DNA from 2 places in the Actinoallomurus oryzae genome. Region 1 is predicted to be linked to the other one. Evidence: predicted binding sites of a transcription regulator. Region 1 holds the regulator's gene; the other holds the start of a gene.
The links. Region 1 encodes HspR, which represses chaperone genes until heat shock. Its sites were predicted from a motif close to ANTTGAGTCNNNNNGACTCAANT; they were not measured.
Positions count from the first base shown of each region.

Region 2: a site for HspR is predicted at 5,404-5,426, ahead of lon (endopeptidase La). Genes of this name have one in related genera too.

Region 1 covers NZ_BAABHF010000009.1:472,276-488,242, reverse strand. Annotated here, with positions in the region: gene ABEA10_RS04100 (hypothetical protein) at 1-485, shown strand, start outside; gene pyrE (orotate phosphoribosyltransferase) at 477-1,019, opposite strand; gene ABEA10_RS04090 (hypothetical protein) at 1,036-1,623, shown strand; gene ABEA10_RS04085 (NYN domain-containing protein) at 1,950-3,152, shown strand; gene ABEA10_RS04080 (tetratricopeptide repeat protein) at 3,269-3,835, shown strand; gene ABEA10_RS04075 (hypothetical protein) at 3,893-4,525, opposite strand; gene ABEA10_RS04070 (alkaline phosphatase D family protein) at 4,824-6,404, opposite strand; gene ABEA10_RS04065 (zinc-binding dehydrogenase) at 6,494-7,477, opposite strand; gene ABEA10_RS04060 (MerR family transcriptional regulator) at 7,579-7,968, shown strand; gene clpB (ATP-dependent chaperone ClpB) at 8,091-10,688, opposite strand; gene ABEA10_RS04050 (heat shock protein transcriptional repressor HspR) at 10,689-11,129, opposite strand; gene dnaJ (molecular chaperone DnaJ) at 11,135-12,292, opposite strand; gene grpE (nucleotide exchange factor GrpE) at 12,329-13,024, opposite strand; gene dnaK (molecular chaperone DnaK) at 13,142-15,004, opposite strand; gene ABEA10_RS04030 (C39 family peptidase) at 15,218-15,907, opposite strand.
Region 2 covers NZ_BAABHF010000019.1:747,974-763,940, reverse strand. Annotated here, with positions in the region: gene ABEA10_RS17645 (ABC transporter ATP-binding protein) at 1-19, shown strand, start outside; gene ABEA10_RS17640 (FtsX-like permease family protein) at 16-1,965, shown strand; gene ABEA10_RS17635 (hypothetical protein) at 2,010-2,417, opposite strand; gene ABEA10_RS17630 (HEAT repeat domain-containing protein) at 2,574-3,236, shown strand; gene ABEA10_RS17625 (MerR family transcriptional regulator) at 3,243-4,262, shown strand; gene ABEA10_RS17620 (hypothetical protein) at 4,179-4,724, opposite strand; partial or broken gene ABEA10_RS17615 (TetR family transcriptional regulator) at 4,810-4,881, shown strand; gene ABEA10_RS17610 (SbtR family transcriptional regulator) at 4,894-5,289, shown strand; gene lon (endopeptidase La) at 5,439-7,835, shown strand; gene ABEA10_RS17600 (hypothetical protein) at 7,983-8,561, shown strand; gene ABEA10_RS17595 (nitroreductase/quinone reductase family protein) at 8,568-10,229, opposite strand; gene ectA (diaminobutyrate acetyltransferase) at 10,663-11,142, shown strand; gene ectB (diaminobutyrate--2-oxoglutarate transaminase) at 11,148-12,395, shown strand; gene ABEA10_RS17580 (ectoine synthase) at 12,430-12,822, shown strand; gene thpD (ectoine hydroxylase) at 12,824-13,732, shown strand; gene ehuB (ectoine/hydroxyectoine ABC transporter substrate-binding protein EhuB) at 13,812-14,699, shown strand; gene ehuC (ectoine/hydroxyectoine ABC transporter permease subunit EhuC) at 14,706-15,407, shown strand; gene ehuD (ectoine/hydroxyectoine ABC transporter permease subunit EhuD) at 15,404-15,967, shown strand, end outside.

The DNA.
Region 1 (15,967 bases):
AGAACATTCCCTTCGCCTGCTCAGCGGGTGCCCTCAAGACGCTGCAGGCCCACCGGCAGGGCGAATCCGATTTGGTCCGGCGTGATGGGGTGTTCTATCTGATCGCCACGTGTGAGGTGCCCGAGGCTGAGCGGTATGAGCCCGGGCGGTTCATCGGTGTGGACCTGGGCATCGCCGCCATCGCGACCACTTCGACCGGTTACAAGGCCGCGGGGCGGGGACTCAACCGGCACCGCAAGCGGCAGCTCGAACTACGCCGTAAGCTCCAGAAGAAGCGCACCAAGTCCGCCAAACGGCTGCTCAAGAAGCGCAACCGGAGCGAGAAGCGCCACGCCGCGAACCAGAACCACATCATCGCCAAGACGATCGTGACCGTGAGTCACGCGTCCCTGCCACCCCATAGCGGTGGCTGGACGGAGGAGCCCACCCAGCAGCCAGCCGGGAGCTACCTCCAAGCCCGGCCCTTCAGGACCGGGTCAAGTTGACTCCAATCCCAGGTCGGTGAGGGTGAATACCGACCGGTACTCCAACCCCGTCTCGGCGATGCGCGCCTGTGCCCCCCGTTCCACGATGGTGGCCACACCGGCGATCTCCGCGCCGGCCTCCCGCAGCGCCTCGACCGCGGTCAGCACCGAGTTGCCGGTCGTCGAGGTGTCCTCCACGGCGAGTACCCGCCGCCCGGCGACGTCCGGGCCCTCGACGCGCCGCTGCAACCCGTGCGCCTTGCCCTGCTTGCGGACGACGAAGGCGTCCAGCGTCCGCCCGCGTGCGGCCGCCGCGTGCAGCATCGCGGTGGCGACCGGGTCGGCGCCGAGCGTCAGCCCGCCGACCGCGTCGTACCCGAGGTCCTCGGTGAGGTCGAGCATCGCCCGGCCGACGAGCGGCGCGGCCCGTCCGTCGAGCGTCACCCGTCGCAGGTCGACGTAGAAATCGGCTTCCCGGCCGGACGACAGGACCACCCTGCCGTGCACGACCGCCTTGCTCTTGATCTCCGCGAGGAGATCGTCCCGGTCCGTCATGCCTGAAACTTTAGTCATGACACCGGGCACGCTCGTCCTCCTGCACAGTCCGTTGACCACCGCATCGGCGTGGGGCTCACTGTCCGCGGCGCTCGGCGCGTACGACGTGGTGGTCCCGGAGATCACCGACGACGACCGGCCGCCGTACGCCGCCCGTTACGTCGCACGCGCCGCGCTGGAGATCACCGCCGCCGGGGCCAGGCCGCCGCTGGTGCTCGTCGCGCACGGCGACGCGGGGCCGCTCGTGCCGCCCATCGCGGCGGCGCAGCGGGCGGCCCACCGGCTCGTGGGCGGCTACGTCTTCCTCGACGCCCGGCTGCCCGGTTCCGGGACCAGCCGCCCGTACGGGGAGGGGGAGGTGCCGGCCGGCGTCACGGTACGTGATCGCGGCGGTGACTTCCTCGCGGAGGAGCCGCCGATGGCCCAGGACTGGCCGGACGCGCCGTGCGGATACCTGGCCACCTCGGGGCGTTACCAAGATCAAGTACGGCAGGCGCGGATGCGTGGCTGGGAGGTCCGCGAATGCCCGTTTTCGCACTTCTCGGCGGTGGTCGACCCCACAGGTACGGCGGAGGCTCTCACCGCCCTCATCTCGGCTCTCTGAGATGTTCCGCCGCTTCAGAATCGGGTGATACCGTCGCCGAACGGACGTACTGACTATCGAGCTTCGGAAGTCACACTGTGTTGTCAGGTGACTCGTCCTACAGTGTCGAGCGACCGAGTCAACGTGACACGCCGGAGTGGTCTTGCCAACCGAATCGAAGTAAGCCGCATTCGCCCCATAGTCCTCAGGAGACTCCAATTACTGGATCGCCATACGGCAGCGGCGGACTTCACTACGCTTTGGTTGCCCAAGGTCGCTCGCCGGCTCGAAAGTTCACCCGTAAGTCATCGATATAGGGTCTCGTGCCGAGGAAGGGGCGGTGTCGCGTGGATCGCTGCGCGCTGTTCGTTGATGCCAGCTATCTCCTGGCGGACGGCGCGATGGCGGTGCACGGAACCCGCCGTCGCGAGTCCGTCTCGTGGGACTACGCCGGCCTCCTCCAGCTGCTCGGCAACCTGGCGCGTGAGCGGACCGGCCTGCCGCTGCTGCGCTGCTACTGGTACGAGGCGACCGTCGAGGGTCGCCGGTCGCCCGAGCACGACGCCCTCGCCGACCTGCCCGGCATCAAGCTCCGTCTCTCGCGCATCCGCCCCGGCCGCCGTGAGGGCGTCGACACCGAGATCCACCGCGACCTGATGACCCTCGCCCGCAACGGCGGGGTCGCCGACGCCGTCGTCGTCAGCGGCGACGAGGACATCGCCCAGGTCATCGCCGACGCCCAAGACCACGGCGTCCGCGTGAGCGTGCTGCACGTCGCGGTGGACGGCAACTGGACCATCTCCCGGGTGCTCCGCCACGAGTGCGACGACCTCATCGAGATCGGCTCCGGCCACCTGCGGCCGTACGTCAACCTGCTGGCCGGCATGGACACCTCCTCGCCGCCGCTGTCCAACGGACACGGGAGCAGCACCACCGGCGGCGCGCTGTCCCCGCTGCAGCCGTCGACACAGCATTCGAGCCCGCCGCCGAGCACGCCGATCACCGCGCCGCCGCCGCAGCTCGGCGGCTCGTCCACGTCCTCCTCCTCCACGTCGGGCCTGGGCCAGCCGTCGACCGCCGGCCCGGTGATCCCGGTGCCGCCGCTGCGCTCGGCGCCGACGCACTCCGCGCCGCCGATCATCCCGCCCAAGCCCGCGAGCTCCCCGCCGTCGTCGAGCCCGCCGTCGTCGGGAGGCTCGTCGTCGAACGGCAACAACAGCGGCCCGCAGTACGTCCAGCAGCCCGTCGGTCCCTACACCGGCCCGCAGCAGATCCCCCCGCCGCAGCCGCAGCAGTCCACGCCGACGCTCTCCGACGCGGTCAAGGCCGCCCACCAGGAGGGTCAAGATTTCGGCGAGTCGGTCGCCCGCGACGCGCCGGCCCTGTGGCTCGAGGCCGTGCTCGCGCGCAAGCCGCGAATGCCGTCAGACCTTGAGGCCCGGCTGCTTCAGGGGTCCTCGCTGCCGATCGACTTTCTGCTGCACGACGAGGTGCGACACGCCCTCCGGCGAGGGTTCTGGGATGCGCTCGAACGCTCACGCCGCGTATAGCCTTCTCGCGGCGGGGGCCGTCCCGTCCGGCGAACCCTTGTGACGTGTCGCGGGGATGATGCGAAATGACCAGATTCGCAGGAGGTCCGCCGGGTAGCGTCTAGAAGGTGACGCATGTGACCGAAGACGATCTCGATGACATGGAGTTCGACACGCTCCGCACGGGCGATCACGCATCGGCGGCGAAGCGTTTCGTCGAGCTCGCCGAGACGGTCTCAGGCGGCGTGTCACGCGCCAGCCTGTTGCTGCGTGCGGGTGAGCAGTGGCAGCACGCGGGAGACCACGGCAAGGCGGCGGAGACCTATCGCGACGCGCTCGCCGACGGCGGCGACACCTACGGCGATCCGCGGATCTATCTCGCCGGCGCTCTGTTCGAGCTGGGTGAGCTGGACGAGGCGCGGGGGCTGATCGCACAGGTCCGTGCCGACTCGCCGCAGGACCCCGAGGTCCACCGCGCGGTGGCCGAGCTGCTGTACGAGCAGGGCGAGCTGGTCGCGGCGCACGACTGGGCCACGGAGGGCGCCGATCTGGCGCGGGCGGGCGACCAGGAGAGCCTTGAGGGTCTGCTGCGCATCCGCTACCGCTGCCGGCTCGACCTGCGCCGTCCGGAGGACCGGTACGACGCGCTGCTGGACGAGCTGCTCAAGAAGACCGACGACGCGCCAGGCCGCCAGTTCCGCTGAGCACGGCGCGGACGGCGGGTCGCGCGTCAGGGGGCTCGCCGTACAGGAGGGCCCCGATCAGCCGCGTAGCCTCTGCAGCTGCCGCGCGGTCAGCGAGGCGGCCCGCTGTGTACGGCTCCACGCCTCCGACGTCTGGGCGCCGGGGTGGTCGTCGAGCTCCACCGCGACCTCGACGACGACATTGCTGTCCCGGAACACGATCGAGTCGAACTCCCCGCCGAACGCCTTGGGCACACGCATCGCCTCGTCGCCGTAGCCGGACACCGGCGTGCCCGCGGACCGTACGGCACTGCTGCCGTCCGTCTCGGAGACGAGCCACTGATGCGCGTTGCTCTCCGCGGAGCGCAGCAGGCCACGCCCGGTCCGCCGCGCGCGGACGGTCAGGTTGGCGCTCGTCTTCTCCAGCCCGGCGTTCACCGCGACCAGGTTGCTCCACGTGCAGGTGGACTCGCCGTCGCCGTCGCCGGGCGGACTCCCCTTGGGCAGGCCGTGCGGCACGAGCGTCGCGGCGTCGGCGGCGGGGAGCAGCGCACAGGCCCAGATGACCTTCGGATAGGCGCCGCCGGAGATCGTCGCCAGGTAGACGCCGCCACCACCCCCGACGAGCACGACGAGCGCGGCGATGACGATCAGAGCGACCGGCGGCTTCCGGGCGGGAGACGCGGACGGAAGCGGACGCCCCGGCGGCATTCCGGGAGGCGCCGGAGGCCCGCCCGGAGGCATGGGAGGCCCGCCGGGAGGCATGGGAGGCCCGCCGGGAGGCACTTGAGGTCCGCCGGGAGGCATTCCAGGTCCGAAGCGCGGGCCATTTTGCGGTGGCCAACCTGGCGGGGTGCCGGGGATCGACATCGAGACCAGCCTTCCGGCGACGGATAAGTCCCGAAATGTATACCGGCCCAGCGCCTCGGCGGAGAAGCGCTTCGCCGAGATCGCCGAGACGGAAGAGGGAGCGACGGCGGCCCCGACCCGCTGAGCGGCGGAGCCGCCCTCAGAGGACCTTCGACAGGGACGCGTGGTCGAGTTCGCGGAGCGCCCCGTCGGGGCCGACGGCCTCCCAGCGTACGGTCGCCGTGGACCCGTCCACCGCGAGCGTGGCGACGGCGTTGTCGAACCAGGGGCCGTGGCTCAGCCGCCATCTCATCGGGGCCCTGGGCACCCGGGCGAGCCGGGCGAGGGCGCGGGCCGGCCCGTCGGTGAGCCGCCCGTACGCCGCGCGCTGGAGCAGCCGGAACTTCAGCGGCAGGTGGTTGCGCATCGGCGAGCAGACCACCTGGGAGATCGGTGTGCCGGTGCCGGCGACCCGCGCGAGGTAGGAGTAGTGGACGTCCCCGGAGAGCAGCGTGATGCTGTGCGGGCCGCCCTCTCGCCGCGCGACCTCCAGGAGCGTGTCGGCGAGCGCGCGGAAGGACGCCTCGAACGCGGCCCAGTGCTCCAGGTCGGCGCCCTGGCGGACCCTCTCGCCGAGCCGGGCGAGGCGGCGCCCCCACGCGCCGCCCGCGATCGCCTCGTCGAACGACTCCAGATGGTGGATGGTGGCCGGTAGCAGGAACGGCAGCGAGGTGGCGACGATGAGGTGGTCGACGTCGCCGCGGCACTGTTCCTGCACCCACGCCAGCTCGGTGTCGTCCAGCATCGACCGCCGGCCGTCGTGGAGCACCCGCCCGCAGCGGCTGTCGACCACGACGAGTCGCGTACGCCCGTAGTCGTGGGCGTAGCTCCACCGGGTGCCGTCCGGCTGCTCGTCAGCGCGTACGGCGAACTCGTCGACGATCGGCCCGGCATCGCCGTCCGCCGCCAGCACCCGCCGGTAGACCGGGTCCGCGGTCCGCTCGGCCGCCGACATGTTGCCCAGATGCTGGTAGATCCAGTACGCCCCGAGCCCGCCGGTGATCCGGTCGTGCCACCAGGACCGGGCGCGGATGTCGCGCAGCCAGGCCGCGGAGGTGTTCCAGTCGTCCCGGATGTCGTGGTCGTCGAAGATCATCAGGCTGGGCACGGTGGACAGCAGCCACCGCACCATCGCGTCGTCGGTCCAGGCGAGCCGGTACAGCCGGGCGTACTCCTCGTAGTCGGCGACCTCGAGGCCGGGAGGTTCGCCGGTGTCGCGGCGGCCCTTGATGAACTCCCGCATCTCCGGCCCGGTCTCGTCGGCGTAGACCTGGTCGCCGACCATCAGCAGCAGGTCGGGCCACTCGTGCCCGTCCGCCAGCCGCCGCGCGAACGCGCCGAGCGCGTCCGGCCCGTGGATGCTCTCCACACCGGGGGCGACGCGGCACGACCCGAAGGCGATCCGCTGCCGGGCGCCGGGCTCGGGGATCCGGATCCGGCTGGGCGGTGAGCCGGGCTCGGGCCAGACGGTCTCGCCGTCGAGCGCGACCTCGTACTCGGTGTCCGAGCCGGGGGCCAGGCCCTCGACCTGGACGAGCGCGTAGTGGTGCCCGTGGACGGTGAACGTCGGGGCGGTCGCGTCGAGCACGCGCACGTCACACGGCTGGTCGGTTTCGAGCCAGATCGCGGCGGTGTCCGGCCCGACGTGGCGGAGCAGGGGGCCTACGACGAGTTGGGGCATGTATCTGATTACGCCACATCGCGCGCGGACGCACTCACTTCATGTGGGTAGCGATCGGTTTCCATGGCGGATGCCCCTCCTGCTTCGGATCACACGCCGGTGGTGATCAGGGTCTTGCCGAACGCGGTGCGGCCCTCGATGGCGGCGTGCGCCGCCCCGGCCCGCTCGAGCGGGAACGTCTGTCCGATGACCGGTGCGATCACGCCTGCGGCGGCCTCGCGCAGCGCCTGCTCGACATAGCGCGTGCGGTCGCGGTCGGACAATTGCACCGCCTCGATACCGGTCACCGAGACCTCTCGCTCGTCGGCGGCCCGCCGGTCGATACTCGCGAAACGCCCGCTGGGCATGCCGTGGGCGGAGAACCGTCCCGCGCGGGCGGTGAGTGTGAAGCCGGCCTCACCGAGCGCGCCGCCGACATTGTCCAGCACGACGTCGGCGCCGTGCTCGCCGAACACCGCCCGTGCCTGCTCCACCCAGTCCGGCCGAGCAGAGTCGATCAACGCGTCGGGACCGAGCCGTGCGACCCGCTCCAGCTTCGCGCCACGGGCGACCGCGACCACCTTCGCCGCGCGGGCACGGGCGAGTTGCACACACAGCAACCCCAGGCCACCGCTGGCACCGATCACGAGCACTCCGTCGCGCGGGCCGACCTTCGCCGTGTCGAACAGGGCCAGCGCCGTCACTCCGTCATGCAACAAGGCCGCGGCCACCGTGAGGTCAACGCCGTCGGGCACCGCCACCGCCGCCTCCACCGCGACCACGACACGATCGGCGTAACCGCCCTCCCCACCGGTATGAGCCACCACTCGGCGACCACGCAGACTCTGGTCGACACCCGCACCGACCCGCACAACGCGACCGGCGACCCCGTTTCCCGGCACGTACGGCGGGCGCATCGGCCAAAAGCCCTGGCCCGCCCCTGAGCGCACCATCGTCTCCAGCCACAGGGTGTCGATCACCTCAACACCGACCAGGACCTCCCCGGCGCCCGGCACCGGATCGGGCGTCTCGACCAGTTCGAACACCTCCGGCCCACCGAACCTCGACACCGTCGCTGCACGCACCACGCCCACGCGCCGTTCTCCCAACAGGGCTGACCGCTGGCTCTCGCTTCGCGGTGCCCGTTACGCTAGGAGTTCAACATTGGTTGAAGTCAAGCGTGTGGGAGTTCACCATGACGGCCGGCGTCACCGAGCAGGCGTACTTGTCAGTCGGGGACCTGGCACGCGCCAGTGGGGTGGCACCCTCGGCCGTGCGGTTCTACGAGGCCCACGGCCTGCTCACCGGCGAACGTACCGCCGGCAACCAACGCCGATTCCGTGAACCCGATATCTGCCGGACAAAGATCATCCGTGTGGCCCAACGCGTCGGTCTGTCCATCGCTGAGGTCGGGGAGCTCTTCGCCGAACTCCCCGCCGAGCCGGAACTCGCCGACTGGCAGCGCCTGACCGTGCGCCTCATGACAGAGGCCAACCAGCGGATACAACAGCTGCAGCGCGTTCTCGCGGACATCGCGAGCGGAGAGAAGCTCTGTGAACTCCCACCCGCCGACCCGGATTCCTGACCTCCCTGCTTCGGGCACGCCCGCAGGGCGTGCCCGAAACGAGTGCTGACCCGTCCCGGCGATCGACCGACCGCATCAGGGGCGAGCGGACGTCATTCCCCCGCGCACTGCGCGTGGACGGGTCAGGCGGCCGGGACGGTGGGCTTGACGGTCAGGCGGTCGGCCGTCGGGTCGGCGTCCACGACGACCTCGTCGCCGTCGCGGATCTCGCCCGCCAGCAGCTCGCGGGCGAGCTGGTCGCCGATGGCGCTCTGCACGAGCCGGCGGAGCGGCCTGGCGCCGTACGCCGGGTCGTAGCCGGTCAGCGCCAGCCAGTCGCGGGCCGCGTCGGTCACCGTCAGCGTCAGGCGGCGGTCGGCCAGGCGCGCGGCGAGCCGGTCGACCTGGAGATCGACGATCTTCGTCAGCTCCTCGGTGGACAGCGCGTCGAAGATGATCACGTCGTCGAGGCGGTTGAGGAACTCCGGTTTGAAGTTCGCCCGGACCGCGCCCATCACGGCGTCGCGCCGGGCCCCGTTGTCCAGCGACGGGTCGACCAGGAACTGCGAGCCGAGGTTCGACGTCATGATCAGGATCGTGTTGCGGAAGTCGACCGTACGGCCCTGGCCGTCGGTCAGCCGTCCGTCGTCCAGCACCTGCAGCAGCACGTCGAAGACCTCGGGGTGGGCCTTTTCGACCTCGTCCAGCAGCACGACGCAGTACGGCCGGCGGCGGACCGTCTCGGTGAGCTGACCGCCCTCCTCGTATCCGACGTAGCCGGGAGGCGCGCCGACGAGCCGGGCGACGGAGTGCTTCTCGCCGTACTCGCTCATGTCGATGCGCACCATGGCCCGCTCGTCGTCGAACAGGAAGTCCGCCAGCGCCTTGGCCAGCTCGGTCTTGCCGACACCGGTCGGGCCGAGGAACAGGAACGAGCCCGTGGGCCGGTCGGGGTCGGCGACGCCCGCCCGCGCCCGGCGTACGGCGTCGGAGACGGCCCGGACGGCGTTCGACTGGCCGATCAGGCGGCGGCCCAGTTCCTCTTCCATGCGCAGCAGCTTGGCCGTCTCGCCCTCGAGCAGACGCCCGGCCGGGATGCCGGTCCAGGCGCCGACCACCTCGGCCACGTCGTCGGCGGTGACCTCCCGCTTGACCATGGCGTTGGGGTTGTTGGCGGCCTCCGCCGCGGTCTCGAGCTCGTCCTGGAGCCGCTCGATCTCGATCGCGATGTCGCTCGGCGGCTTCCAGTCGCCGTCGATCTGCGCCTGGCGGAAGGCCTGCTCCCGCCGGCTCTCGGCCTCGTCGATGCGCTTCTTCAGCTCACCGACCTTGTTGAGGCCCTCCTTCTCCGCGTGCCAGCGCGCGTTCAGGTCGTTGAGCTGCTCCTTGCGGTCGGCGAGCTCGGCCTTGATCCGCTCGAGACGCTGCTGAGAGGGCGCGTCGGACTCCTTGCTGAGCTGGTGCTGCTCCATCTCCAGCCGGTCGACGACACGCTGGAGCTCGTCGACCTCGACCGGCCGCGAGTTGATCTCCATGCGCAGCCGGGACGCGGCCTCGTCGATCAGGTCGATCGCCTTGTCCGGCAGGAACCGGGCGGTGATGTACCGGTCGGAGAGCGCCGCCGCGGCGACGAGCGCCGCGTCGGTGATCACCACCTCGTGGTGTGCTTCGTACCGGCCCTTGAGCCCGCGCAGGATCGCGACGGTGTCCGTGACCGACGGCTCGCCGACGAAGATCTGCTGGAACCGGCGCTCCAGCGCCGGGTCCTTCTCGATCCGCTCGCGGTATTCGTCCAGCGTGGTCGCGCCGATCATGCGCAGTTCGCCGCGGGCCAGCATGGGCTTGAGCATGTTGCCCGCGTCCATCGACCCCTCGGCCGCGCCCGCGCCGACCACGGTGTGCAGCTCGTCGATGAAGGTGACGATCTGCCCGTCGCTCTGCTTGATCTCGCTCAGGACCGCCTTGAGGCGCTCCTCGAACTCGCCGCGGAACTTCGCGCCGGCGACCATCGCACCGAGGTCGAGCGCCACGAGCCGCTTGTTCTTCAGCGTGTCCGGGACGTCGCCGTCGACGATGCGCTGGGCGAGGCCCTCGACCACCGCGGTCTTGCCCACGCCCGGCTCGCCGATCAGCACCGGGTTGTTCTTCGTGCGCCGCGACAGGACCTGCACGACGCGGCGGATCTCGTTGTCACGGCCGATGACCGGGTCGAGTTTGCCCGCCTGGGCCTGCTCGGTCAGGTCGACGCCGTACTTCTCCAGCGCCTGGTAGGTGTCTTCGGGGTTCTCGCTGGTCACGCGGGCGTTTCCGCGGACCCTGGGGAACGCCTCCAGCAGGGCGTCGGGGGTCGCGCCGGCCTCGCGCAGCAGCTTCGCGACCGGCCCGCCGTCGGCCGCCAGGGCCACGAGCAGGTGCTCGGTCGAGATGAACTCGTCATCGAGCTGCCGGGCGCGGTTGGCCGCGGTGTTCAGCACCACCAGCAGCGCCCGCGAGGTCTCCGGCGCGCCGACCGTGGCGCCCGCGGCCTTCGGCAGCGCGGCGATCTGCTCCTCGGCCTGGCGGCGCAGCGCCTGCGGATCGGCGCCGACCTCCTTCAGCAGGCGCTGTACGGTGCCTTCACCCTGCGACAGCAGCCCGACGAGCAGATGAGCGGGCTCGACGTGCGGGTGCCCTTCGGTCGCCGCCCGGCGCAGGGCGGCGGAGAGCGCCTCCTGGCTCTTCTCGGTCCGTTTGTAGTCCACTTATTCCTCCCCGCGTGAGCGCCACACGACCACACTCGTCTGACGGATCGGCACCAGCTCGGCGCCGGCCGTCGACTCGGGGGTGTTCTTCAGCCGGGCGAGCCGGGCGGCCACCGCCCGGGTGGACTCCAGCTCGTTGCCCAGCTCCTCGACCAGCCCCCTGAGCCGTGCGACCTCGGCCCGCAGGGCCTCGGACTCACGCTGCAGGTCGAGGATGTGCTTGATGCCGGCCAGGTTGATGCCCTCGTCCTGGGACAGCCGCTGGATCTCCCGCAGCAACACGATGTCGCGCATGGAGTAGCGGCGGCCGCGGCCGGACGTACGACCCGGTGAGACCAGGCCCATCCGGTCGTACGTACGGAGCGTCTGCGGGTGCATCCCGGACAGCTCCGCGGCGACGGAGATCACGTAGACCGGGCTGTCGTCGCCGAAAGGGTCCATGATGTTCACTCCTCTCGCGCCATCCGGATCAGGTCGCTCCGTACGCCGTCACCACCGAGGCTGCCGGCCATCTTCTCCAGCGCCTCGCGGGTGGTGTCGTCGATCTCGCTGGGAACCTGCACGTCGACGGTGACGAGCAGGTCGCCCCGGGTGCCGTCGCGCCGTGGGGCGCCCTGGCCGCGGACCCGCAGCACCCGTCCGTTGGGCGTGCCCGGCGGGATCCGTACGGTCTTGGGCTGGCCGCGGTGGATCGGCACCTTGATCTCGGCGCCGAGCGTGGCCTCCGGGAAGGTGACCGGCACCTTCAGCGTGAGGTTGTCGCCCGTACGGCCGAAGACCTTGTGCGGCTTGACGTGCACGATGACGTACAGGTCGCCGTTCGGCCCGCTGTTTTCTCCCGGCGCGCCCTTGCCCTTGATGCGGATGCGCTGCCCGTCGTGCACTCCCGCGGGGATGCGCGCCTGGATCGTGTGCGTGCTCTGCGCACGACCGCTGCCGTAGCACGTGCCGCACGGGTCGTCGACGACCAGGCCACGGCCGTGGCACTCGCGGCAGGGCTCGGAGAAGGCGAACCCGCCGGCGTTGCGGCTCTCCTGCCCGGTGCCCTCACAGCGGGGGCACACCCGGGGGACCGTGCCGGCCTTGGCGCCGGTCCCCCGGCAGGTCGGGCAGGCCGCCTCGCTGGTCAGCCGGAGCGGGACCGTACGGCCGTCGAGCGCCTCGCCGAACGTCAGCGTTATCTCCGACTCGACGTCGGTGCCACGACGCGGCCGCTGACCCGCCTGGCGGCGGCCGAACAGCCCGCCGAACAGGTCGCCGATGCGTTCGCCCGTGCCACCCGTGGTCGAGCCGGTGCCCGTGTTCCCGAACAGGTCGCCCAGGTCGAAGCCGAACCCGCCCTGGGCTCCTCCCCGGGGGCGCGCACCGCCGAACAGGCTGCGAGCCTCGTCGTACTCCTTGCGCCGTTTCTCGTCCGACAGCACGTCGTAGGCCTCGGAGATGTCCTTGAACTTCTCCTCGGACTCCGCGTCGCCCTTGTTGGCGTCCGGGTGGTACTGGCGAGCGAGCTTGCGGTACGACTTCTTGATCTCGTCCTGGGTGGCGGTCTTCGTAACACCGAGGACCTTGTAGTAGTCCTTCTCCAAATAGTCCTTGGTGCTCACCGGCGCCCCTTACCTCGTTTCGTTGTCGCTCGTCGGTCAGTCCTCGTCGGCCGTCTCGGCCTTGGGCGGCGTCTCCGCCTCGGTGCCCTCGGCCTCGGCCGTCTCCTGCGGCTCCGGCTCCTCGGGCTCCTCCGGCTCGGCCGGCCCGGCGTCACCGCCCGGCTCGGCCACGGCGACGCGCGCCGGCCGGAGGATCCGCTCGCCGATGCCGTAGCCCGGCTGCAGGATCTGCACGGCCGTCGGCTCGGTGACGTCGGCGGAGTAGGAGTGCATGAGCGCTTCGTGGATGTTCGGGTCGAACGGCTCGCCCGGGCTGCCGAACGACTGCAGACCCAGCTTGCCGGCGATGCCCTCCAGGCCCTCGGCGACCTGCTTGAACCCGCCGTTCAGCTCGTCGTGGTCGCGCGCCCGCCCGATGTCGTCGAGCACCGGCAGCAGCTCGGTCAGGACGTTCGCCAGCGCCTGCTCGCGCACCATGACCCGGTCGCGCTCGACCCGCTTGCGGTAGTTGGAGTACTCCGCCTGAAGCCGCTGGAGGTCGAGCGTGCGCTCGGCCAGCTGCCTCTTGAGGTCCGCGACCTCTTCGTCGGCCGCGGTCTCGGGAGCGCCCGGGGCGGACCCGGGAGCCGGCTCCGCCGACTCCCGGGCCTTGCCCGTCTTGGGATCGATGCGCCGCTTGTCGCGGATCACCGGACCCTCGCGCTCCTCGGCGTCGTCACGACGCTCCGTCACGCTTCCTCCTCGCCTAGCGGCTCGTCAGCGCGTGACGAACCGTGCTGTGCTTTTTGGTTCGCTCCGCTCACGTTTCCTCCTTCGCGAAAAGGGCCAAGGCGGAGAGGGGAGTGCGGCTCACGCCGCACCGCCTTCGCGCTTGTCCTTGTCGTCGTCCACGATCTCGGCGTCGACGACCTCGTCCTCCTGGGCGGTGCCCTGCGCACCCGCGCCGGCGTCGGCGGTGGGCGCGCCCTCACCGGGCTGGTTCTGGGCGTACATCGCGGCGCCCATCTTCTGGCTGACCTGGGCGAGCTTCTCTGACGCCGAGCGGATCGCGTCGATGTCGGTGCCCTCGAGGGTCTTCTTGACCTCGTCCAGCGCCGTACGGACCTCGGTCTTCACCTCGTCCGGGATCTTTTCGTCGTTCTCACCGAGGAACTTCTCGGTGGAGTAGGCGAGCGTGTCGGCGTTGTTGCGGGTCTCGGTCTCCTCGCGGCGCTTGCGGTCCTCCTCGGCGTACTGCTCCGCCTCGCGCATCATCTTGTCGATGTCCTCCTTGGGCAGCGCCGAGCCGCCCGTGATGACCATCGACTGCTCCTTGCCGGTGCCGAGGTCCTTCGCGCCGACGTTCACGATGCCGTTGGCGTCGATGTCGAAGGTGACCTCGATCTGCGGCACGCCGCGGGGCGCCGGGGGCAGGCCCGTCAGCTGGAAGGTGCCGAGCTTCTTGTTGTACGCCGCGATCTCGCGCTCGCCCTGGTAGACCTGGATCTCCACGGACGGCTGGTTGTCGTCGGCGGTGGTGAAGACCTCCGACCGCTTGGTCGGGATCGTGGTGTTCCGCTCGATGATCTTGGTGAAGATGCCGCCCTTGGTCTCGATGCCCAGGCTCAGCGGGGTCACGTCGAGCAGCAGGACGTCCTTGACCTCGCCCTTGAGCACGCCGGCCTGCAGGGACGCGCCGACCGCGACGACCTCGTCGGGGTTGACGCCCTTGTTGGCCTCCTTGCCGCCGGTCAGCTCCTTGACCAGGTCGGCGACGGCGGGCATGCGGGTCGAGCCACCGACGAGCACGACGTGGTTGATGTCGCTGACCTTGATGCCGGCGTCCTTGATGACCTGCTGGAACGGGACCTTGCAGCGGTCGAGCAGGTCAGAGGTCATCTTCTGGAACTCGGCCCGGGTGAGCTTCTCGTCCAGGTGGAGCGGGCCCTCGGCGGAAGCCGTGATGTAGGGCAGGTTGATGCTCGTCTCCGAAGAGCTGGACAGCTCGATCTTGGCCTTCTCCGCGGCCTCACGGAGCCGCTGCAGCGCCATCTTGTCCTTGGACAGGTCGACGCCGTGGGCGTTCTTGAACTTGGTGACCAGCCAGTCGACGACCTTCTGGTCCCAGTCGTCACCACCGAGGTGGTTGTCGCCGTTGGTCGCCTTCACCTCGACGACGCCGTCACCGACCTCGAGGAGGGAGACGTCGAAGGTGCCACCACCGAGGTCGAAGACGAGGATCGTGGCCTCGCCCTCCTTCTCCAGGTGGTACGCCAGCGCCGCGGCGGTCGGCTCGTTGATGATGCGCAGGACGTTGAGGCCCGCGATCTGGCCGGCCTCCTTGGTGGCCTGCCGCTGGTGGTCCGAGAAGTACGCCGGGACGGTGATCACCGCGTCGGTGATCTTCTCGCCCAGGTACGCCTCGGCGTCGCGCTTGAGCTTCTGCAGCACGAAGGCGCTGATCTGCTGAGGAGTGAAGTCCTTGTCGTCGATCTTCTGCTTCCAGTCGGTGCCCATTTCGCGCTTGACCGACCGGATGGTGCGGTCGACGTTGGTCACCGCCTGGCGCTTGGCGACCTCGCCGACGAGAACCTCACCGTTCTTGGCGAAGGCGACGACGGACGGCGTGGTCCTCGACCCCTCCGCGTTGGCGATGACGGTGGGCTCGCCACCCTCCAGGATCGCGACGACCGAGTTGGTCGTCCCAAGGTCGATACCGACCGCTCGTGCCATGAGTTGGTTCCTCCGACCGTGCTCTCTTGTCCATGAAGCTGAGTCCAGCAGACGCAAGGTTGCCCGAGCCGTTTCGGCTTGTCAAATGACTTGAGTCTGTCGCACTCAACTTTGCTGACTGGTTCAACGTGGGAGCGCGGCGCGGTGTTCCCGCGTACGACAGGAAATCTGTGGTGAATGGGTCCGTGGATCCGGCGCCGCCGGTCCCCTGGGCTAGCGGCGGGAGATGTAGTGCATGCCGGCGCCGCTCTGCAGTGCCTTGGCCAGCACCTTCGCGGGCAGCGTGTGGGTGCCGCCGGTCGGCCGCCAGGGGTCGAAAACAGTGATCATCCCGGTGTTCTGGTCGTAGCCGTACGCGAGGATGGCGTGCCCGATCCAGTGGCCCCTGAGCCGCCCCTGGTTCCAGGGCAGCCTCTCCATCCACACCTGCATGATCGGCGCCCGGCGCAGAGTGCCGACGTCGTAGGAGACCCGCTGCATGAGGATCTGGGGACGGCCGACGACGTCGCCGACGATCCGGTCGTCGTACCGCCGCGGGTGCAGGTAGCCGTCCATGACCGAGGCGGCGTTGTCGCCGCCGGTGCCGCGGATCGTGGTCTTCATCTTCCTGGCGAGGGCGTCCTGACTGACCTTGATCCCGAACGTCGACAGGCTCATCGCCGTGGAGGCGGGGACGCAGTAGTAGTTCGTGGTCTGGAACTGCGCCTGGAGAACCAGCCGGTACGCGCGGGGCATCGCCCGGAGTCCCGCCGCGGCGGTGGTCGGCGTGGCGTGGGTGGCCAAAGTGGCCGTTGTGGCGGCGGTCCGGGCCGCGGTGGTGGCGTTGGCCGGCGGGGAGGCCCCCACCAGCAGGGCGGCGACGGCGAGACCCACCGCCGGCCGCAGGCCGGGCGCGTTCTTCACTTGCGTCCCCCAGACGTCACGGGGCCCGATCGGGGCCGTGTCGGCGGTACCTGCAAGACG
Region 2 (15,967 bases), on a different contig from region 1:
CGCGCGGCTGGAGGGATGAACGTGCTGCGGTTGTCGCTCACGACCTTCCGGGAGCATCGCCGGCTGTTCGCCGGCGCCATCGTGGCCGTGGCCCTGGGCGTCGCGCTCCTGCAGTCGTCGCTGCTGGTGATGGCGGCCATCTCCGACGCGGAGATACCTTCGAGCCCGTCCGGCCAGGCCAGGGAGCGGTTGCGGGACGCCTACGCGGGCGCCGCGACGCTGCTCGGGATGACGGTTCTGCTGGCGGCGTTCCTGACGTTGTTCATCGTGAGCTCGACCTTCGCCTTCACCGTCGCCCAGCGCCGTAAGGAACTCGCGCTGCTGCGCCTGGCCGGGGGAAGCCGCCCGCAACTCCTCGGCCTGCTGCTGTGCGAGGCGTCGCTGCTCGGCACGGCCGGGACGGCGGCGGGAGTGCTGATCGGCGTGCCCGCCACCTGGGCGCAATCCTGGTCGCTCGTCGCGTTCGGCTTCCTGCCGGCCGGGTTCTCCCCGCGTCTGGACGGCGGGATCATGCTCGCGTCGGCGTGCACCGGGCTCGGGGTGGCGCTGCTCGGGGTGCTCGCGGCCGCCCGGCGGGCGGCGGCGGTACGCCCGCTGGAGGCCCTGCGCGACGCCGGACGCGCCGCGCGGGTGATGACCGTGTCCCGCTGGTTCTTCGGCACGTCCCTCCTGGCCCTCACGATCTGGATGATCTGGGTCGGGCAGGCGTCCGAGGTCCTGGGGGCGATCGTGATCGCGCTGGGCGTCTCAGTTCTCGGCGCGGTGGCGCTGAGCCTGTTGAGCCCGCTGGTCGTGCCGCTCGCCGGCAGGCTGTTCGGGCTGGCGCTGCGGCCGAGCACCCTCGGCGAGCTCGCCCAGGCGAACCTGCGGGACGCCGTGCGCCGCAGCGCCTCCACGGCCGCTCCGCTGATCGTGCTCGTCGCCCTGGTCCTCGGTCTGACCGGAACGCTGGACTCGCTGGCGACGATGGTCGGCGAAGAGCAGAGGCGCATCGTCGCGGGAGACCTGGTCGTGGACTCGACCGGTGCGGCCGCCGCGCGGATCGCGGAGGTGCCCGGGGTCGCGGTCGCGTCGGTCCAGTCCACGGTGCCCGTCTCCGTGACGGGCCGGCACCGGAGGGCCGGCCGTGCGTACCGGCGGACCGTCTACTCGGGAGTCGTCGCGGTGGACCCGCCGGCCTACGGGCGAACGCACCGGCCGGTCGCCCGTGCCGGCTCACTGGACCGGCTCCACGGCCGGACCATCGCCGTGGCTCCGGGGCAGAGCGAGGAGGGGTGGCGTCTCGGCGACGTGGTCACCGCGCGCGTCGGCGGGCGGCGGATGCGACTGCGGATCGTCGCCCTGCTGCCGCCGACCCTGGAGAACGGCGCCGACAACTTCCTGGTGCCGCGCGAGCTGGTTCCGGACGCGATCGCGGCCCGGGCACCGGCACAGACCGTGGTCCAGGTCGCCCCCGGTACCGACCCTGCGGCGGTCGCCGGGCGGCTTCGCGCCGCCGGCATCGGCACGGTGCGCACCGTGGCGCGCTGGGCCGGGGACCGGGCCGCGGCGGAGGAGCGCGGGAACATGGCGATCTTCGCCGTCCTCATGGGGCTCGGCGGCCTGTACGCGGCCGTCGCCGTCGTCAACGCCGTGATCATCGCCGGCGCCGAGCGTACGGCGGAGTTCGCGGTCGCCCGCGTCACCGGCCTGAGCCGGCCACAGGTCGTGCGCATGGCGCTGATCGAGGCGTCGGCGGTGACCGCGATCGGGCTGGCGCTCGGCGGCCTCGTCGCGGCGGGCGCGCTGGCCGGCATCGCCGCGGCCGGCGTCCGCGCGGTCGGCGTGCCGCTCGTCGCGGTGCCGTGGACACCGCTGCTCCTGCTGGTCCCCGGGGCCTTCCTGGTGACCGGCGCGGCCAGTGTGTGGAGCACGCTGTCGGCCACGCGGCGGCGACCCGTCACCCTGGTGACCGCACGGGAGTGAGCCGGGGTGCGAGGCCTCCGACCGCGGCGGCCTGCGTACGGACGCTAGTCGGGAGTCCCTGGGACGCGACTCTGCCGATCGATGATGACGGGCAGAGCCCGTCCGAAGGAGGCCAGGCTCTTGCCCTCCTCGCCGCTCAGCACCCGGTGGGCGGTGGAGAAGGGGAACGCCTTCACCCCGGAGACCTCGACGGCGAGGCTTCCTTCGTGATCGATCCACGTGCCGCCGTACGCCTGGACCAGGACCCGGCCGGTATAGGCGCCGACGAGTCGCCACCACAGCCGGAGCCGGTCCTCGGCGAGCGGCCCGTCGGCCAGCAGGGCCAGGCACACCTCGTCCAGTTCGACGAGGGAGGCGAGCGAACCGTCGAGGCGGCGGCCGTGGTCGGCGGCGACCAGCCGAGCGCACTCGGCGGCGAGGCGGTCCAGCATCGCGGTGTCGGGGGCGGTCATGCCGTGATGATCGCAAGCTCTGGCTCCGGTGCACCAGCCGTTATCGGGGCGAGCCGCCCGACGCGGCCGGCCCGCCCGGATACGGACGGCCCCTCCCGCTTGACCTTGACACGGTGACAAGGCCTTCACTGCGGCCTGGGAGGTGGTCCGACGACCATGCCGAAAGAGGACACGAACACGATGCGAGCGCTCCAGGGGCTGGACAACGGCGACTCGTCGGTGCGGCTGCAGGTGGCGATGGCGGCCGGCACGACCCCGGACCCGGGGTTCATCGACCGGCTCGTCGAACGCTGCGCGATCGAGCCTGAATTCTTTGTGCGCGACATGCTGACCTGGGCACTCACCCGCCACTCACCAGCGATGACGGTCCCCAGGCTCATCGACGAACTCCACTCCGAGCGTGCGCAGGGACGGAGCCAGGCGTTGCACACGCTGTCCAAGATCGGGGATCGGCGAGCGTGGCCGGCGATCACACGAGCGCTGCTGACCGACGCCGACGACGAGGTGGCGCGGGCCGCGTGGCGAGCAGCCGTCGTCCTCGTGCCCGAGAATGAAGAATCCGAGTTGGCCGGCGTGCTGGCGACACGACTCGGGCGAGGCGAGCGTGAGACGCAGTTGAGCCTCAGCCGGGCGCTGATCGCGCTCGGTGAGGTGATCATGCCGACCCTGCGCGCCGCGATGACGGATCCCGACCCCCGCGTGCGTCGGCACGCGATCGCCACGGAGCGGCTGTGGCGCGACCCGGATGCCGGATTCGAGTTCGCGATCGAGGAGGCGAAGCGCCTCGTGGCCCTCGGCACGACCGGGCAGGAGGAGTGAGGGGCAGTGTTGATCGGTGAGGTGGCACGACGGTCCGGGGTCAGCGCCCGCATGCTCAGGCACTACGAGTCGCTCGGCCTGGTGCGGCCGACGGGTCGTACCACGGCCGGCTACCGGGAGTACTCCCGCGAGGACATCCGGCGGATCTTCCACGTCGAGAGCCTGCGGTCATTGGGGCTGTCGCTGCGTGAAGTCGGGCGCGCGCTGGATGATCCCGGTTTCACGCCCTCGGAGCTCGTCGACGACCTCATCCGCCAGACGCGGGAACGCATCGCGGCTGAGACGGAGCTCCTCACGCGACTCCATCGGATCGATGCCGCCGAACCCGCCGGCTGGGAGGGCGTCCTCCAGATCGTCGCGCTCCTCCAGGGCTTGGGTTCGGAGAGCGCGGGGAGGCGCCAGCGTGCGGCCCTGTCCTCGGTCGAAGGGGTTCCGTTGCCGGCGGAGGCTCTGGCCGAGGCGGCCTTGAGCGAGACGGACCCCAACGTCGCCGGAGCCCTCCGATGGGCTCTGGCGCAGTCGGGCGGGGGCGGACTGGCGCGGCTGGCGGAGGGCCTCGGCTCACCGGCGGCCGAGGTACGGAAACGCGCCGTCCAGTCCATCGCCGAGATCCCGGACGGGGAGGCGACCGCACTGCTGCGGGACGCCCTCACCGACTCCGACATCGTGGTCCGCAGGTGCGCGGCTCTGGCGCTCGGCGCACGGGGAGTGGCCGACGCGGTCCCGACGCTGATCGACATGATCGTCGACGAGGCGAACGACGCCGATGCGGCCGATGCGCTGAGCGCGTTGGCGACCGACCCCGCGCTGGCGGATCAGATCGCCACCAGGCTCGTCGACTGCCTCGCCCGCGGCGCCGACGCACCGTCTGTGCGCCGACGGCTGACGGAGGCGCTCGCGGACATCCCGGGGATCACGCCGTCACGTGCCCTCGCGGAGCTGTCACATGACGAAGACCGTGCCGTCGCGCTTACCGCGATCTCCATCCTCAGGCTGCGCGACGCACGCGCCCGGGAGGAGCCGTGACGGACGCGTGTTCCCGCCGGCCATTCGGATCGCGCGGCTCGTGAACGCCGCGAGCAAGGCCAGCCCCGCGGCGGTACCCGCGATCAGCCGCGGGTCGTCGTTGCCGGCCTGGGACAAGCCGTAGACAAGCGCGGCAAGCCCCGGGGGCAGCAGGGCCGGCCCCGTGACGTCGATGCGATCGTCGACTTCACGGTCTGGATCGCGTGGCAGCAGCCGTACGGCGAGCAACAGCGCAACGGCGCCGATGATCACTTCAGGGTCGGTGGTCTCCCACACCTGCACGTTCTCGAAGCTCTGGTACTTCACCGGGGATCGGCCTTGAGCGTCCATCAGCCGGCGGAGGGCTTCTCGCCCCTCGACGCGGGCCGGGGCGCCGGCCGGGGCGAACGGGATCTCGTGCACCGCGTTCCCCGCATAGAGGTCGACGGCTGCCGCCTCGTCGGTGACGGTCAGCTCGTGCATTCGCGCGAGAACCTCGCGGGGGAGTGGGAGTAGCCGAAGATGACATGCGTGATCTCCTGATCGAAAGTGTTCGGGCGTACCGGTCGATGAGATCGCCCGGCGGGCCGGGCTGGGCGCGGGCACGATGCACCGGCATTTTCCGACCAAGGAGTCGCTGTTCGAGGCCATCGTGCTCAGCCACATCGCCCAGCCGGCGGATGAGGCGCGCGGCCTGGCCGAGGCCGAGGATCCGGGCGAGGCGTTCTTCGGGTTCTGCCTCGGCATGGTCGAACGCGGGATGAAGAACCGGGGGCTGGCCGAGATCCTGGCCGGAGTCGGCATCGACGCGAAGGCCAGGATCGCGGCCGAGACGGAGCAGCTGGATCGAGCGCTGGAACGCCTGGTGAAGCGAGCCCAGGACAGCGGTCAGGTCCGCGCCGACATCGGCATCGCCGACGTCCGTGCCCTGCTGAACAGCATTCATGCCGCCGCGGAACGGGAACAGGGTGACCGGCGGATGGCGCTACGGATGATGACCGTCATCTGCGACGGCCTGCGCACGGAGCCGCGCCGGCGAGGAGCCTGAGCTCCGGTGTTCTTCGGGCGGCATGCGGGGGAAGGGCGTTGGGGCCATGTAGGGGTGCGTGGTGGTGCTCGCTCAGAGCGAACGACCTCCGGGAAATAGATCACGGCTCTCCTTTCTTGAGTGTGAGTGACTCAATCTTTGGAGGCCTGATGAGCAAGACCGTCACCCTGCCGGTGCTGCCCCTCGACGACGAGGTCGTGCTGCCCGCGATGGTCGTGCCGTTGTCTCTTACGGACGATGAGGTACGAGGCGCCATCGAGACGGCGCGCACCACGGCGCCGGGGACGCCGTCGGACAACGAGGATGACAAGCCGCAGGTGCTCATCGTGCCTCGGCTGAACGGGAAATATGCGGCCGTCGGCACCCTGGCGGTCATCGAGCAGATCGGCCGGCTGCCGGGCGGCGACCCCGGGGCCGTCGTACGCGGTGTGGCGCGGGTGCGCATCGGCACCGGTACCTCCGGCCCGGGCAAGGCGCTGTGGGTCGAGGGCACCGTGGCCGAGGACACCGGCCTCGGCGCGCGGGCCGGCGAACTGGCCAAGGAGTACCGGGCCCTGGTCGTCGGCGTGCTGGAGAAGCGCGGTGCCTGGCAGGTCATCGACATGATCCGCCAGATCGAGGACCCGTCGGTGATGGCCGACCGCTCCGGCTACGCGTCCTACCTCGACGCTGAGCAGAAGGTGCGGATCCTCGAGACCACCGACGTGACCGAGCGGCTGGAGCTGGCGATCGGCTGGACCCGCGAGCACCTGGCCGAGCTGGACGTCGCCGAGACGATCCGCAAGGACGTCGAGGAGGGAGTGGAGAAGCAGCAGAAGGAGTTCCTGCTCCGCCAGCAGCTCGCCGCCATCCGCAAGGAGCTGGGCGAGCTCAGCGGCGACCCCTCCAGCGAGGAGGAGGACTACCGCGCCCGGGTGGAGGCCGCCGACCTGCCGGAGAAGGTGCGCGAGGCCGCGCTGAAGGAGGTCGACAAGCTCGAGCGGACCGCCGAGCAGTCGCCCGAGGTCGGCTGGATCCGCACCTGGCTCGACACGGTCCTCGACATCCCGTGGAACGAACGGACCGAGGACGCGTACGACATCGTCGGTGCCAGGAAGGTCCTCGACGAGGACCACACCGGGCTCGACGACGTCAAGGAGCGCATCGTCGAGTACCTCGCCGTGCGCAAGCGGCGTGAGGAGCGCGGGCTCGGCGTGATCGGCGGACGGCGTTCCGGCGCCGTACTGGCCCTGGTCGGCCCGCCCGGTGTCGGCAAGACCTCGCTGGGGGAGTCGGTCGCGCGGGCGATGGGGCGCAAGTTCGTCCGCGTCGCGCTCGGCGGCGTACGGGACGAGGCGGAGATCCGCGGCCACCGCCGCACGTACGTCGGGGCGCTGCCCGGCCGGATCGTGCGCGCGATCCGCGAGGCGGGATCGATGAACCCGGTCGTGCTCCTCGACGAGATCGACAAGGTCGGCGCCGACTACCGCGGCGACCCGACGGCCGCCCTGCTGGAGGTGCTGGACCCGGCGCAGAACCACACGTTCCGCGACCACTACCTCGAGGTGGAGCTCGACCTGTCCGACGTGGTCTTCCTGGCGACGGCCAACGCCCTGGAGACGATCCCGGGCCCGCTGCTGGACCGCATGGAGCTGGTCTCGCTCGACGGCTACACCGAGGACGAGAAGGTCACCATCGCCCGCGACCACCTGCTGCCCCGTCAGCTCGACATGGCCGGCCTGACGGCCGAGGAGGTCACGGTCGGCGAGGACGCCCTGCGGCTGCTGGCGGGGGAGTACACCCGTGAGGCGGGCGTACGGAGCCTGGAGCGGTCGATCGCGCGGGTGCTCCGCAAGGTCGCGGCGAACGTCGCGCTGGAGACCGTGACCCTGCCGGTGTCGGTCGGCGCGGGTGACCTGCGCGACTACCTCGGGCGGCCCCGGTTCACCCCGGAGACCTCGCTCAAGGAGGAGGAGCGCCGTACGGCGGTGCCGGGCGTGGCCACCGGCCTTGCGGTCACCGGCGCGGGCGGCGACGTGCTCTACATCGAGGCGTCGCTGGCCGACGAGGAGACCGGCGAGACCGGCGTGACGCTGACCGGCCAGCTCGGCGACGTCATGAAGGAGTCGGCCCGCATCGCCCTGTCGTACCTGCGCTCGCGCGGCGCGGAGATGGAACTGCCGGTCGGCGACCTGAAGAACCGCGGCGTGCACGTCCACGTGCCGGCCGGGGCCGTGCCCAAGGACGGGCCGAGCGCCGGCGTCACGATGACGACCGCGCTCGCGTCGCTGCTGTCCGGCCGGCTCGTACGCTCCGACGTGGCGATGACCGGCGAGGTCTCGCTGACCGGGCGCGTCCTGCCGATCGGCGGGGTCAAGCAGAAGCTGCTCGCCGCGCACCGGGCGGGGATCACCACGGTCCTCATCCCCAAGCGCAACGAGCCCGATCTGGACGACGTGCCGGCGGAGGTGCTGGAGCAGCTGACCGTCCACCTGGCCTCGGACGTCCGCGAGGTGCTCGACTGGGCGCTGGAGCCGGCGACGACCGGGCAGACGGTGGCCGCCTGACAATTTCCTGAATGGCCTGACGGCCGATGGCTGCCGGAAGGGCGGTCTCGCGGAGGCGGGGCCGCCTTTTCCGTTTACGCCATGCTTAGGGGTTTCTGCGCGACAATCGGATTCGCTAGGCCTACGGAATCGTGAGGAAAAGTGAAAATGGCGGAACAGGACGAGCACGATCCCCGCGAGGGCGCCACACCGGCCGGGGAGCCGCCGGCCGCACGACCCGGCCCATCCGCTGCGCCGGCCGACGGCGGTGAGACCCCGGCCGCGCCGGCCGGCGGCGGGCAGGCACCGCCTCCGCCGGACCGGCCGGTCGCGCCGGCGCCGCCCGGCCCGGGCGCGCCGCCGCCTCAGGGCGGCGCGCAGACGGACTTCCTGGAGTCCGGCCGCACAACCCCGCCGTACGTGGACGGCGCCGCGCCGCCGCCCGGGCCGGGCCGCTGGCGCCGGTGGTCCTCCAACGGGTCGGTGCGGGCCGGCGCGCTGACCCTGGTGGCCGGCCTGGTCGGCGGACTGGTCGGCGGCGGCATCGTGGCCGCGTTCGACGACGACCACGGCCACGATCGGTCGGTCCAGGTCCGTTTCGGTCCGGGGGGAATAATGGGCCGCGGCTACGGCCACGTCCCGCGTGACTGGGCGCCGCCGAACGGCTGGGGACCGAACCGCCGCGTGCCGCAGCCGGGTCAGCCGGCCACGCCGGCCCCGGTGCCTTCCCCGAAGTCGAGCGGCTGACCCCGGTCAGGACGGAGTGAGGCGAAAGACGCGCAGCTCACGCTGGTCGGCGCGCTCGACGTAGGTGTCATAGACCGACCAGATCCGTACGAGCCGCGGCCAGACCTCGGCGCGTTCGGCGCCCTCCAGCGCCTGGGCCGTGACCGGGATGCGGCGGCCCTGGTAGCGGACCTCGGCCTGCGGGTCGGCCAGGAGGTTCGCCGTCCACGCCGGGTGGTGGTCACGGCCGAAGTTGCTGCCGACGACGACGAACGACCCGTCCTCCTCGGGCAGGCAGATCAGCGGCGTCTCCCGCGGCAGGCCGGTCTTGCGGCCGGTCGTCGTGAGCACGATGCTCGGCAGCACGATCGCCGGCAGCAGGACGCGCCCGCCGGACAGCCGGTGCAGCACCCGGTCGAGCGGCGGTACGACCTTGGGGCCGATCCGGGCGAACCACGGTGCGCTCGCCAGCTTCTGGGCGACCGGCGTGAGCACTCCCTGCAAAGCGCGTACGGGCATCACGAACTCCTTGTGGCTGCCGGGGCCCGTCTCAAGGCCCCGCTGTCCTCCTGCACGGCGCCCGGGCGGCGCCGCCCCGCGTCGCCGGTCGACGGCCGGACCCGGGCCGGCTCCCTGCTCCGCCTCGCGGCGCGCCGCGGAGGGGGACTTCGAGACCGGCCCCAGGCGGCCGGCACGGGCCGGGCGCAGGTGTCCCGCGGCGACGAGCCAGCGCAGCGTGTCGGTGACGCTCTCCTCCAGCGGGCGGAGTGTCAGGCCGAGAGCGTCGAGCGCGACCGTGTCGTCGGAGGGGACGAGCGTCACCATCAGCTCGGCCGCGTCCCGCGTCAGCGGATACCGGAACCCGTGCACCTTCTTGGCGGCGTCCAGAAGAGTGCCGAGCGCGATCATGAGACCGCCGGGCAACGGGATCCGGCGGCAGCGGACGCCGGTCAGCGCGTCGCACAGGTCGGCGAACTCCGGCCATCGCACGTAGTGCCCGCCCAGGATGAGCCGCCGGCCGCCCCGGCCGGGCTCGACGCAGCGCGCGAGCGCGTCCCCCAGGTCGCGCACGTCCAGCAGCGACACCCCGCCGGGCGACACCGGCCACGCGATGCCCAGCCCGGCGGCCAGGCCCGCCGGCATCGCGTCCAGGTGGGGCTGGGACGGCCCGAGCACCCCGCCGGGATAGACGATCGTGACCGGCGCGCCGTCGTCCTGCAGGCTCCGTGCGTACCGCTCGGCCTCCAGCTTGGATCGTCCGTACCCCGTGCGCGGCCGCGCCAGGGGAGCGTCGGAGGTGATCACCGGGCCCGCGGGCGGGACGAACACCGCGATCGTCGACGTGTGGATCACCGGGTCCAGGCCGCGGGCCACCGCGCCGCCGACCACGTTGCGGGTGCCGGTGACGTTGACCGTGACCAGGTCCGTACGGCGGCCCGTGACGCCGAGCGCGGCCGCGGCGTGGATCACCGCGTCGCAGCCGTCCAGCGCGCGGCCGACGGCCTCCTCGTCCAGCATGTCGCCGTGGCACATCTCGGCGTCGCCGGCGTCCACCCCGATCTCGGCGAGGACGCGGCCCGTCCGGCCGGGGTCGCGGACGAGCAGCCGGGGACGGTGGCCGGAGGCGAGGACCGACTTCACCGCGTGCGATCCGACGTATCCCGAAGCACCGGTGACGAGTACCCGCATGACCTTCAACGTAGTACTCGATGATCATCCGCCGTCATGCACGGGGGCCAAGACGCCTCATATCCGTTACCGGTTTGCAACAAAACGTGTGATCTAGATCTCAATATTGAACTCCGCATCTCGGGCGGCGCGGGCGCTGTGGTCCGGGGGGGATGTGTCCGCATGTTGAGACGGGCGGCGGGCCTCGCGGCGGTGATCTGTCCGCGTTTTCCCTGGTCAGGGGGGATATGTGTCCTCGTGATCGTTTTCACGCGACCACCGTCCCGGGCCCCGAAAAGCGGAAAACCTGCCTCTCTACCCCCGAATTACGGGGCTCAAACACCGTGATCGAAAAGCGGCCCGAGGCGCGGTTTCGGGTTCGCTAAATTCGTAACCCATGTCGCCAGGACATCCGAGCGCACAGCATTCCCCGACCGCCACCGCTACCGAGATCTTGGAGCCTCCCAGAATCGAAGACGGCCGCCAATTGTGGCGCATCGCCCGTGATTCAAAGACCCTCGACCTCAATTCTCCCTACAGCTACGTGCTCTGGTGCCGTGACTTCGCGGCGACCTCCGTGGTCGCCCGGGTCGACGGCGAGATCCGCGGCTTCGTGACCGGCTTCGACCGCCCCGAGGAGCCCGGGACGCTCTTCGTGTGGCAGGTCGCGGTCGAGGAGGACTGGCGCGGCCGCTCGCTCGCGGGCCGGATGCTCGGCCACCTCGCGGACCGGGGCCACCGGTACGTCGAGGCGACCGTGACCCCGGACAACGTCGCCTCGGATCGCCTCTTCACCGCCTTCGCCCGTGATCGCGGCACCGAACTGCGCCGCACTCCGCTCCTCTCCGAGGACCTGTTCCCCGGCGACCACGAGCCGGAGGAGCTCTACCGCATCGGCCCACTGGACGTACCAGCCACGTCAGGAGACAGGTGAGACGCATGGACGTGTTCGAGTCGCACGAGTCCGAGGTCCGCAGCTACTGCCGGGGATGGCCCGCGGTCTTCCAGAAGGCCTCCGGCAGCCGCCTGTACGACGAGGAGGACAACGCCTTTCTCGACTTCTTCGCCGGAGCGGGCACCCTCAACTACGGCCACAATCATCCGCTGCTGAAGGAGAAGCTCCTCGCTTACCTGGCGGACGACAACATTGTGCACAGCCTCGACATGTACACCGTCGCGAAGCGGCGCTTCCTCGAGACCTTCCACGAGGTCGTGCTGGCGCCGCGCGGTCTCGACTACCGGGTCCAGTTCCCCGGCCCGGCGGGTACGACCGCGGTCGAGGCGGCGTTGAAGCTCGCCCGCAAGTACACCGGCCGGGAGACGATCGTCAGCTTCACCAACGCCTTCCACGGCATGTCGCTCGGTGCGCTCGCCGTCACCGGCAACGGCATGAAGCGCGGCGGCGCCGGGATCCCGCTGGGCCACGCCGTGCCCATGCCGTTCGACAACTACCTCGACGGGCGGACGCCGGACTTCCTGCTGTTCGAGCGGCTCCTGGACGACAGCGGCAGCGGCCTGGACGCCCCGGCCGCGGTCATCGTGGAGACGGTCCAGGGCGAGGGCGGCCTGAACGCCGCCACCCCCGAATGGCTCCGCGGCCTGGCCGACGTGTGCCGGCGCCACGAGATGCTGCTCATCGTCGACGACGTCCAGATGGGCTGCGGGCGCACGGGACCGTTCTTCAGCTTCGAGCAGGCCGGCATCGTGCCCGACATCGTCTGCCTGTCCAAGTCGCTGAGCGGGTACGGCCTGCCGTTCGCCGTGACGCTGCTCAAGCCGGAACTCGACGTCTGGGAGCCAGGTGAGCACAATGGAACGTTCCGCGGGCCGAACCCGGCGTTCGTGACCGCCACGGCCGCGCTGGAGTTCTGGAACGGCGAGGGGATGGAGAAGGAGACCCTCGCCAAGAGCGAGCAGGTCGAGCAGGGCCTCGGCCGGATCGCCGCGACCCACCCCGAGGCGATCAGCGGGGTCCGCGGGCGCGGCCTCGCCCAGGGACTGGCCTTCACCGACCCCGCGGCGGCGACGAAGGTCTGCGCCCAGGCGTTCGACCGCCGCCTGCTGATGGAGACCTCCGGGCCGGAGAGCGAGGTCGTCAAGCTCCTGCCGCCCCTCACCACCACCCCCGACGAGCTCGACGAAGGGCTCGACATCATCGCGGCCTCCGTGGACGCGGTGCTCGCCTGACCAGGAAAGACAAGGCACAACGAAGGGAGACATCTTGATCGTACGCTCGCTGAAGGAGATCAGCGGCACCGAGCGCGACGTGGAGGCACCCACCTGGCGGAGCCGCCGCTTCGTGCTGGCGAGCGAGAAGGTCGGCTTCTCGATGCACGAGACCGTCATGTACGCCGGCACCGAGACGCACATGTGGTACGCCAACCACATCGAAGCGGTCTACGTCATCGAGGGCGAGGGCGAGCTCGTCAACGATGACACCGGCGAGAAGCACCGCCTCGAGCCCGGCACGCTCTATCTCCTCGACGGCCACGAGCACCACACCGTGCGCCCCCAGACCGACCTGCGGACCGTCTGCGTCTTCAATCCACCGTGCACCGGACGGGAGGTGCACGACGAGAACGGCGTCTATCCACTGATCACCGAGGAGGCCTGACATGATCGAGCACCCGAACCCCGGACCCAACGACCTCTACCCCACCCGTAAGGCCGGCGAGCCCGCCCTGCTCTACCGCACCGACCCCGTGGTGTACGGCGGCCCGGACGACGGGCCCATCGACCCGGAGACCCTGGCCTCGTTCGACGAGAAGGGTTTCCTGACGGTCGACGAGCTGCTCGTCCCCGAAGAGATCGAACGCTACCGCGCCGAGCTGCGCCGGCTGGCCGAGGACCAGGCCGTGCTGCGCGACGAGCGGACGGTCACCGAGCGCGGCTCCGACGAGATCCGGTCCGTCTTCGAGGTGCACAAGGTCAGCGAGGTGTTCGCCGAGCTGGTGACCGACCCGCGCGTGGTCGGCCGGGCCCGCCAGATCCTGGGCTCCGACGTGTACGTGCACCAGAGCCGCGTCAACTACAAGCCGGGGTTCAAGGGCAAGGACTTCTACTGGCACTCGGACTTCGAGACCTGGCACGCCGAAGACGGAATGCCGCGTATGCGCGCTGTAAGCATTTCCATCGCGCTCACCGAGAATTTCGTCCACAATGGTGGCTTGATGATCATGCCGGGATCGCATCGGACATTCGTCTCGTGTGTGGGCGAAACCCCCGACGATCACTACAAAGAGTCGCTGCGCGGTCAGGAGATCGGTACCCCCGACCCCGACAGCCTGTCCATCCTGGCCAACAAGCACGGCATCGATCTGTTCACCGGGCCCGCGGGCTCGGCGACGATGTTCGACTGCAATTGCATGCACGGTTCGAACGGCAACATCACACCGTTCCCGCGGTCGAACGTCTTCATCGTCTTCAACAGCGTCGAGAACACCTGTGAGGAGCCTTTCGCCGCACCGTCCCGACGACCCGAGTTCATCGCCTCCCGAGACTTCACCCCGGTAGGCGGCAGATAACCCCCCCGAGCCTTCGGCGGTGGCCACCCCGGATATCTCCGGGGTGGCCACCGCCGGGCTCTCGGACCTTGGAGACCCCATGACCTCATCACGACGTGACTTCCTCCGTACCGCGGCCGTGCTGGCCGGCGCCGTGCCTCTCGCGGCGGCGTGCTCGACCACCGACCCGGCCAAGGAGCGGTCCGGCGGTGGCACCCTGGATCGCATCAAGCAGCAGGGCTATATCCAGGTGGGCTTCGCCAACGAGTCGCCGTATGACTACATGGACAAGAGCGGCAAGCTGACCGGTGAGGCGCCGGAGCTGGCTCGGGTGATCTTCAAGGAACTCGGCGTCAATGAGGTGCGGGGCGTCCAGGTCGACTTCGGTGGGCTCATCGGCGGTCTGCAGGCGCGCCGGTTCGACACCATCGCCGCCGGCATGTCCATCACCCCGGAGCGCTGCGCCCAGGTCGCCTTCGCCGACCCGGACTTCGTCGGGACGACCGCGTTCATGGTGCACAAGGGGAACCCGAAGGGCATCAAGAAGTTCGAGGACGTCGCCAAGCAGAACATCAAGCTCGGCGTGCTCACCGGCGCGGTCGAGGAGGGCTACGCGTCCAAGCTCGGCGTGAAGAAGGGCAACATCAAGACCTTCGCCGACCAGCCCAGCGCGTACGAGGCTCTCAAGGCCGGGCGCATCGAGGCGATCGCCCTGACCCGCATCTCGCTCGCCGACACGCTGTCCAAGCACCCGGGCGCACCGTACGAGATCACCGAGGCGTTCGTGCCGGTGATCGACGGCAAGGAGCAGATCGGCGGCGGCGGCTTCGCGTTCCGCAAGGCGGACACGGATCTGGTCAACGCCTTCAACGGCAAGCTCGCGGAGCTCAAGCAGAACAACCGGCTTCTGCCGATCATCAAGCCGTTCGGCTTCACCCAGGCCGAGCTGCCCGGCAGCCACACCGCCGCCGAGCTCTGCAAGGGCTGATCCGGGGTGTCGGACGTCCTCAGCAGCTACCCGCTGCTGCTCCGGGGCGCGTGGGTCACCATTCAGCTCACCGTGTACGGCAGCGCGCTCGCGCTCGTGCTCGCCTTCGTCTTCGGGCTCATGGGCGGCGCCAGGTCGGTGTGGGTGCGGGCGGTCGGCCGGGTCTACGTGGAGTTCTTCCGCGGCACCGCGACGCTGGTGCTCATGTACTGGCTGTTCTACGCGCTGCCGCTGGTCGGCTTCAGGTTCGCACCGATGTTCGCGGCCGTGCTCGCGCTCGGCCTCAACGTCGGCGCGTACGGCGCCGAGGTCGTGCGCGGCGCGGTGAAGGCGGTGCCGAAGGCGCAGTACGAGGCCACGGTCGCACTCAACATGCGGCCGTGGCAACGCCTGCGGCGGGTCCTGCTGCCGCAGGCGATCGCGCTGATGCTGCCGCCGTTCGGCAACCTGCTGATCGAGCTGATGAAGGGCAGCGCCGTCGTGTCGCTGATCTCCATCGCCGACCTGATGCTCCGGGCACAGCAGCTGCGCCAGTCCACCGGCCAGACCACCTCGGCCTTCCTGGTGATCCTGGTGATGTACTTCGTGATCGCCCAGGTGCTCCAGCTGCTCGTGCGTTACCTCGAGCGCCGCGCCGACATCATGCTCGGGCGGCGGCCGGGACGCGCGACGCGCTCGGCCCTCGAGACCCTGGAGGCGGCCAAGTGATCTGGGACTGGCACTTCGCCGGGAAGATCCTTCCGGACCTGCTGCGCGGGCTGGTCGTCACGATCGAGGCGACGCTGCTCGGCTACGCCGTCGCGCTGGTCCTCGGCCTGCTGTGGGCCGTGCTGCGCCGCTCGCCCAGCCGGATTCTCAACCAGGTGGTCCGCTGGGTGGTGGAGTTCATCCGCAGCACGCCGCTGCTGGTGCAGCTGTTCTTCCTGTTCTTCGCGCTGCCCTCGATCGGCCTGACGTTCAGCGCATTGGTCACGGGCGTGATCGGCCTCGGCGTGCACTACTCCTCCTACACCTCGGAGGTGTACCGGGCCGGCATCGCGGACGTGCCCGTCGGCCAGTGGGAGGCCACGACCGCCCTCAACCTGCCGCGCCGGCGGGTCTGGTTCGGCGTCGTCCTCCCGCAGGCCGTGCGCAAGGTCATCCCGACCCTGGGCAACTACCTCATCGCGATGTTCAAGGACTCGCCGCTGCTGCTGGCGATCACCGTGCCCGAGATGCTGCACAGCGCGTACGAAGTGGGCGCCAAGTCGCTGCGCTTCCTGGAGCCG